Regions from separate parts of the Shewanella sp. 10N.286.52.B9 genome, predicted to be linked through region 1. Evidence: predicted binding sites of a transcription regulator. Region 1 holds the regulator's gene; the other holds the start of a gene.
The links. Region 1 encodes sigma-54, which starts transcription at its own class of promoters, with help from an activator protein. Its sites were predicted from a motif close to GTTGGCACGNNNNTNGNNT; they were not measured.

Region 1 (3,556 bases):
TATTACGCACATCGACGCTAATGGCGACAAGCTCGTTACTATCTTTAAGCTGTTCAAGCAGGCTGCCAATCAGTGGCAGTGGCAGGTTATCAACACAGTAATAACCTAAATCTTCAAGCACTCTCAGTGCGACTGATTTTCCTGAACCTGAACGTCCCGATACGATGACAAGTTTCATGCAGTAATAACCTGATAAAGTTCTGTAGCGTCATGACTCTTTCGAAGTCGTTTAAGTATCAATTTATCACTGAGTTTCTCTGCCATGCTAGATAATGTGCTTAGGTGTTGCTGGCACTGATCTGCAGGTACAAGAAGCGCAAATAAAATATCTACAGGTTGCTTGTCTATGGCATCAAAGGCGATTGGCTCTTCGCATTTGATTAAAATAGCAATGGGTTCTTCGATATTATCTAAGCGCCCATGTGGAATTGCTATGCCATTTCCTATACCTGTACTGCCCATTTTTTCACGCGCTATTAGACTTTCAAAAATAGCCTGTGAAGAAAGGGTTGGGTACTGGGCAGCCATTAAATTGCTGATTAATTCCAGTACCTTTTTCTTACTGCCCGGAGTGGCACAGGTAGTGCACGCCGGCTGCAGGATGGTACGAAGTTCCATCGTTAATGCTTAGTGAGTTTCTCTTTATGTTTAATTACCTGACGGTCTAGCTTATCTATCAGGGCGTCTATTGCCACATACATATCAGCGTTACGCGATACAGCAAACACTTCACCGCCTTTTAGGTGCAGTTTGGCTTCGGCAATCTGTTGTAGCTTTTGAACATCGAGCACAACGTGAACATTATTGATCTGTTCGAAGTGTCGTTCAAGCTTTGAAAATTTTGTTTGCACGTATTCCCGTAAAGATTGAGTTATTTCAATATGGTTTCCAGTCAGGTTAATTTGCATAGGTCATCCTCCAATAACAAAAGTTATAAGCTTTTGCGTTGGTTTGAGGGAGGGATGAGCATTGCCTCTCGATATTTGGCTATCGTACGTCGAGCAACGTTAATCCCTTGTTCAGCCAATAGTGTCGCCATTTTACTATCACTAAGAGGCTTTTTCGGGTTTTCTGCAGCTACGAGCTTTTTAATAAATGCGCGAATTGCTGTAGAAGAGCATTCTCCACCATCATCGGTACTTACATGGCTTGAGAAAAAATATTTTAGTTCAAAAAGTCCACGGGGGGTATGCATGTATTTTTGGGTCGTGACCCGTGAAATGGTCGACTCGTGCATTTCAACCGCTTCAGCAATATCATTGAGCACCATCGGCTTCATGGCTTCTTCACCGAACTCAAAGAAACCTTGCTGAAATTGTACGATACAGTTAGCCACTTTTAGTAAGGTTTCATTACGGCTATCGATGCTTTTGATAAACCATTTAGCTTCTTGTAAATGACCACGAATAAATTGGCTGTCAGCTTGGCTTGAACCGCCTTTGGCCATAGCTGCATATTGCTGATTAACGCCAATTTTAGGCATGTTATCGGGATTTAGCTCGACCACCCAGCGACCATTCTTTTTAAGTACAGTAACATCAGGAATGACGTACTCATCTTTAATGGGGGTAATTTGCAAGCCTGGACGTGGATTGAGCGTTTGAATAAATTCAATGGCTTCACGTAAATCATCTTCTTTAAGCTTGGTTTTACGCATCAGTAACCTAAAGTCACGACCGGCGATTAAATCAAGATGATCTTTAATCAGTAACTTAACATTATCTATGCAAGGAATTTCATTAGGGTATTGGCCTAATTGAATTAATAGACACTCACTTAAATCTCGCGCTGCAATGCCGACGGGATCGAAGTGTTGTACCCGTTTAAGTACAGCTTCAACTTCATCGAGTTCGATATCGTCAGTGCCTAAGGATTGCAAAATGTCTTCAACGCTCTGGGTGAGGTAACCGCGCTCATCAATGGCATCAATAATGGCGGTTGCAATCACTAAGTCATTTTCAGAAAAGGGAGTGAGGTTTTTTTGCCATTCAAGATGCTCATACAAGCCTTCACTGGTTTCGCCTTGAAACGGCATATCATTACCGCTCGATACTGCGCCAGAGCCAGAAGTAGGCGAGGCGGTATACACCTCATCCCATGTGGTATCCATAGGGAGTTCTTCAGGCATAGAATCTTTAGTGAGCGATTCAGTGGTATCAACCGTTGAGGTGTCTTTTTCTATGGTGACTTGGCTATTATCACTAAAATCGGTGTCAGTTTGCAGGGCGTTTTCTTTTACGGGCTCTTTGGCTTTAGTGAATTCGTCTTCAAGCTCTAATAGCGGGTTTGAATCAAGTGCTTGTTGAATTTCTTGCTGTAGCTCCAATGAGGAAAGTTGCAATAAGCGAATCGCTTGTTGCAACTGTGGGGTCATGGTTAAGTGTTGACCCATTTTGAGTTGGAGTGAGGCTTTCATGTACCGCTTGTCCCTAATTGAATTACATCATCGCGACGAACAGTGTGGGCGCTAGTTTATGATCCTAGAAAAATAGACTAGATTAAGGTTTGTTGTTGGCCGCGAATGCCATACTAAAAACTGAATAGTGCTAACTATAGCTTGAATTGTTCACCTAAGTATACCGACCTAACTTGCTGATTGACTAAGATCTCAGCAGGTGTTCCTTCAGCAATCAAGTTTCCGTGACTCACAATATATGCTCGCTCACACACATCAAGTGTTTCACGGACATTATGGTCGGTAATTAGCACCCCTAAACCACGGCTTTTAAGTTGTTGAATAATTTTCTTGATGTCGATTACTGAGATAGGATCTACCCCTGCAAAAGGTTCATCTAATAAAATAAACTTAGGATTTGCCGCTAATGCGCGTGCAATTTCAACTCGGCGACGCTCGCCTCCCGATAACGCCATACCTTGGCTATCACGGATATGAGTTATGTTAAATTCTTCTAATAAATGTTCCAGTTCTTCAATGCGCTGCTCATTTGATAAGCTTTTGCGAGTTTGAAGCACTGCCATTATATTATCGTGTACTGTGAGCTTACGAAAAATACTGGCTTCTTGAGGTAAGTAGCCAATGCCTTTTCGGGCGCGCAAATGCATTGGATCTGCGGTTAAATCATCTTCATCGATCAGAATGCGGCCCTTATCACTTTTGACTAGGCCTACGACCATATAAAAGGTGGTGGTTTTACCCGCACCATTAGGGCCAAGTAAGCCAACAATTTGGCCGGTTTTTACCGTCAGGCTGACATCTTTTACTACCTGGCGACTTTTATAACTCTTAGCGAGATTTTCAGCGGTTAACGTAATTTGGGTCATTAGTCATTTTGCTCAGCTGCTGGGGCTGACAATGTCGCCTGCGCCTCAGCGTTAAGTGATTCAGTTACTTCGGGTGTTTCAGTTGAGTTCACAGCCTCTACAGCAGATAAATTGTTGTTTTCAATTATAGCTGGTGGCGTGTCATCACCGGGTTTAGCGCTGTCTGGTAAATGTGGTTGCTCATCTTTTTTCTTTTCAGAATCAATCAAGTCTGGGTGACTTTCTGGTTGAAAAATAGTGATAACCCGATCTTCACCAGTACCGGTGCTTTCAG
Region 2 (3,556 bases), on a different contig from region 1:
ACGCCGAAGATTTAGCGGTTTCAACTTATGCCCATGTCACTAGTGTGTCTTTAGGCAGTGTCGCCAGCGGTCCGATCCTTAACCTCAGAGGCCTAGGTGGTATTCAATTGTCTGATGTACTGGCAGTGGCAGAAAGTTAATAACACAAACAATAATAAGCTGCCAGAAATCTGGCAGCCACACAGAACCTAATTTAAAGCGCTAAGAGGTGATTTATGTCGTTTAATATTGCATTGAGTGGTATCGCAGCTGCTCAAAAAGATCTCAACACCACGGCTAATAACATTGCCAACGTCAATACCATTGGTTTTAAAGAGTCTCGCGCTGAATTTGCCGATGTTTATGCTAATTCAATTTTTTCAAATGGTAATACCGCAGTGGGCGGCGGCGCAACCACAACTCACGTAGCGCAACAGTTTCAGCAAGGTAGCTTACTGTTTACCAACAACTCCTTAGATATGGCTATTAGTGGCGGTGGTTTCTTTGTTACTTCATCTGAAGCGGGCAGCCAAGATCATGCATTCACCCGTGCAGGTGCATTTAAAGTAAACTCAGAAAGTTTTATGACAGATTCAGCCGGTAACTATTTACAGGGTTTCCCTGTGGATGATAAAGGTAATTCGACCTCGGTCAGTTTAACCACCACTCAACCGATTAAAATCCCCGATACTGCAGGTAGCCCTGTGAAAACTGGTAATGTGGGTTTTCAAATGAACCTCAATGTTGGTGATGAAGAACTTGATCCCGCAAAGTTTGATCCAGAAGACCCTGATACATTTAATAACTCAACCTCAGTGACGATTTATGATTCACTTGGTGAATCCCGCATCATGACCACTTATTTTGTCAAGCCAGAAGGTGGTTCCCATACTGGTGAGAATAACTGGGTTGCCTTTTATGCTGTTGATGGCAAGCAAGTGGATATTGATGCGCCAACGGGTGGTTCATTCCCAACAGATACTACTGGTGATGGTATTGCTGATTCAACTGGTACCGCTGAAAACGCATCCGGCTGGAAAGGCTCAGTACTTACATTTAATGATGCCGGAACTTATACAGGATCTGATCCAGCGGTAGTGTCTACGGTTGAACTAGGTAGTAATGGCGCAGGTGTTATCGGCACCGGCGCTGACGGCTCCCAAAAGGTGAACATCGATTTTAATAATCCTACTCAATACGCCTCACCGTTTGAAGTGACAGAGTTAACCCAAGATGGCACCACAGTCGGGCGCTTAACCAATGTCGGTGTCGGCGATGACGGTTTAGTAACAGCCAGTTACAGTAACGGTTCAACCGTGCCATTAGCTCGGGTAGCATTAGTACGCTTTTCTAATGAGCAAGGCTTAACTCAAGTAGGTAATACCTCTTGGAAAGCCAGCTTAGACTCAGGCCCAGCACTAGCAGGTGAGGCCAATAGCGGCACTTTTGGTAGTATTCGCTCGTCAGCACTTGAGCAATCAAATGTTGATTTAACCACCGAGCTGGTGGATTTGATTTCAGCTCAACGTAACTTCCAAGCCAACTCACGTACCCTTGAAGTGAACAATACCCTTAACCAAACGGTATTGCAGATCCGCTAATTAATCTCGCGCTTTAGTAATCTCGCGCTTTAGTAATCTCGCGCTTTAGTAAAGAGTTGCCGCCATGGCAACTCTTTGCCTTATTGTTCACCTCATTCTTCACCTCGTTACTACAGCCATTAACCTGCCCAATATTGCTTATCTTGTAAATTTCCCCGCTGTTTATAACTGCAAATTTCATCTAAAACTCAAACCCTTAATTTTTTGGCACGTTGATTGCTAGTTCTGTGTATATCTTTTGTTATGAAGAAAGTTTGACGGAGCGGTAAATGGACAAATTACTTTATGTTGCCATGAGCGGCGCTAAGCAGAATATGAATGCTTTGGCGGTGCGAGCCAACAATTTAGCTAATGTGAATACTGACGGCTTTAGAGCTGATTTGGTTCAAGCACGCTCTATGCAAGCTTTTGGCGAAGGTTTACCGACTCGTGTTTTTGCAATGACAGAAAGCCCCGGGCATAACTTTGACTCAGGCCCACTTAAAACCACAGGTCGTGATTTAGATATTGCCGTTAAAGATAAAGGCTGGATAGCTGTGCAAGCTGCTGATGGCGGTGAAGCCTATACCCGTTCAGGCAGTCTAAATTTTGACACTACCGGCTTACTCACTAATGCGCGTGGCAATCCGATTATGGGGGAGGCTGGGCCAATTGTGCTGCCACTGCCGGTTGAAAAAGTGCAAATCTCCCCTGACGGTATTATCTCGGTTAGACCCCAAGGCGCCACAGCCGACATAGTCGAAGAAGTTGCGCGGATTAAATTGGTTAACCCCAACAACGCCGACATGATGCGCGGTGAGGATGGCTTGTTTCGTTTAACCACAGGGCAAAACATCCCTAATGATCCCAATGTTCAAGTTGAAAGTGGCGCAGTTGAAGGCAGTAATGTCAATGCGGTATCTGAAATGGTGGCGCTAATTGATATTCAGCGCCAATACGAAATGCAAGTGAAGATGATGAAAAACGCCGAAGATCTTGATCGCGCCTCGTCAGCTTTAATGAGAATTAGTTAGGAGTAATTATTATGCATCCTGCTTTATGGATCAGTAAAACCGGCCTAGATGCCCAACAAACCGACATTTCGGTTATTTCTAACAACGTGGCCAACGCCAGTACCATTGGCTATAAAAAAAGCCGCGCAGTGTTTGAAGATTTGCTTTATCAAACCGTTAACCAAGCGGGCGGCGTCAGTGCTGATAACACCAAACTACCTAATGGCTTAAACCTCGGTGCGGGTACCAAAGTGGTTGCCACGCAAAAGATGTTTACCCAAGGCAATATGTTAACCACAGACAATGCCTTAGATCTAATGATTGAAGGTCCAGGCTTTTTTGAAGTTGAAATGCCAGATGGCACCGCAGCTTATACCCGTAACGGCCAATTTAGCCTAGATGAAAATGGCCAAATTGTGACCCCAGGTTCGGGTTATGTCATCCAGCCTGCCATCACCATTCCTGATGATGCCACTTCAATCACAGTGTCATCTGAAGGTGAAGTTTCAGTGAAACTTTCAGGTGCTACAGAAAATACCGTCATTGGTCAGTTAGCCATGAGCGACTTTATTAATCCATCAGGGTTAGACCCACTAGGGCAAAACCTTTACACCGAAACCGGTGCCAGTGGCACGCCGATTCAGGGCACGGCTTCATTGGATGGTTTAGGGGCTATTCGTCAAGGGGCGCTTGAAACGTCAAACGTTAACGTGACTGAAGAACTGGTTAACTTGATCCAAAGTCAACGTAATTACGAAATGAACTCGAAAGTGATATCAGCTGTTGATCAGATGATGTCTTACGTAACACAGAACTTATAAGCTTTGATGATAAGAGAGGGGATGATGAATAAGGTTTTAGTCTTAGCATCAGCATTTGTGATGCTGGGTTGCAGCTCAACTCAGCAAAAACCCATAGCCGATGATCCATTTTATGCGCCTGTTTACCCAGAAGCGCCGCCAACCCAAATGGTGTCAACGGGTT

Region 2: the regulator sigma-54 is predicted to act here: its motif matches at 1,784-1,802, upstream of flgF (flagellar basal-body rod protein FlgF).

The regions. Positions count from the first base shown of each region.
Region 1 covers NZ_MCTY01000190.1:53,946-57,501, reverse strand. The annotation lists gene rapZ (RNase adapter RapZ) at 1-178, opposite strand, end outside; gene ptsN (PTS IIA-like nitrogen regulatory protein PtsN) at 175-618, opposite strand; gene hpf (ribosome hibernation promoting factor) at 621-908, opposite strand; gene BCU91_RS14340 (RNA polymerase factor sigma-54) at 932-2,416, opposite strand; gene lptB (LPS export ABC transporter ATP-binding protein) at 2,551-3,282, opposite strand; gene lptA (lipopolysaccharide transport periplasmic protein LptA) at 3,282-3,556, opposite strand, start outside.
Region 2 covers NZ_MCTY01000054.1:6,795-10,350, reverse strand. The annotation lists gene flgD (flagellar hook assembly protein FlgD) at 1-140, shown strand, start outside; gene flgE (flagellar hook protein FlgE) at 216-1,580, shown strand; gene flgF (flagellar basal-body rod protein FlgF) at 1,850-2,593, shown strand; gene flgG (flagellar basal-body rod protein FlgG) at 2,605-3,393, shown strand; gene flgH (flagellar basal body L-ring protein FlgH) at 3,418-3,556, shown strand, end outside.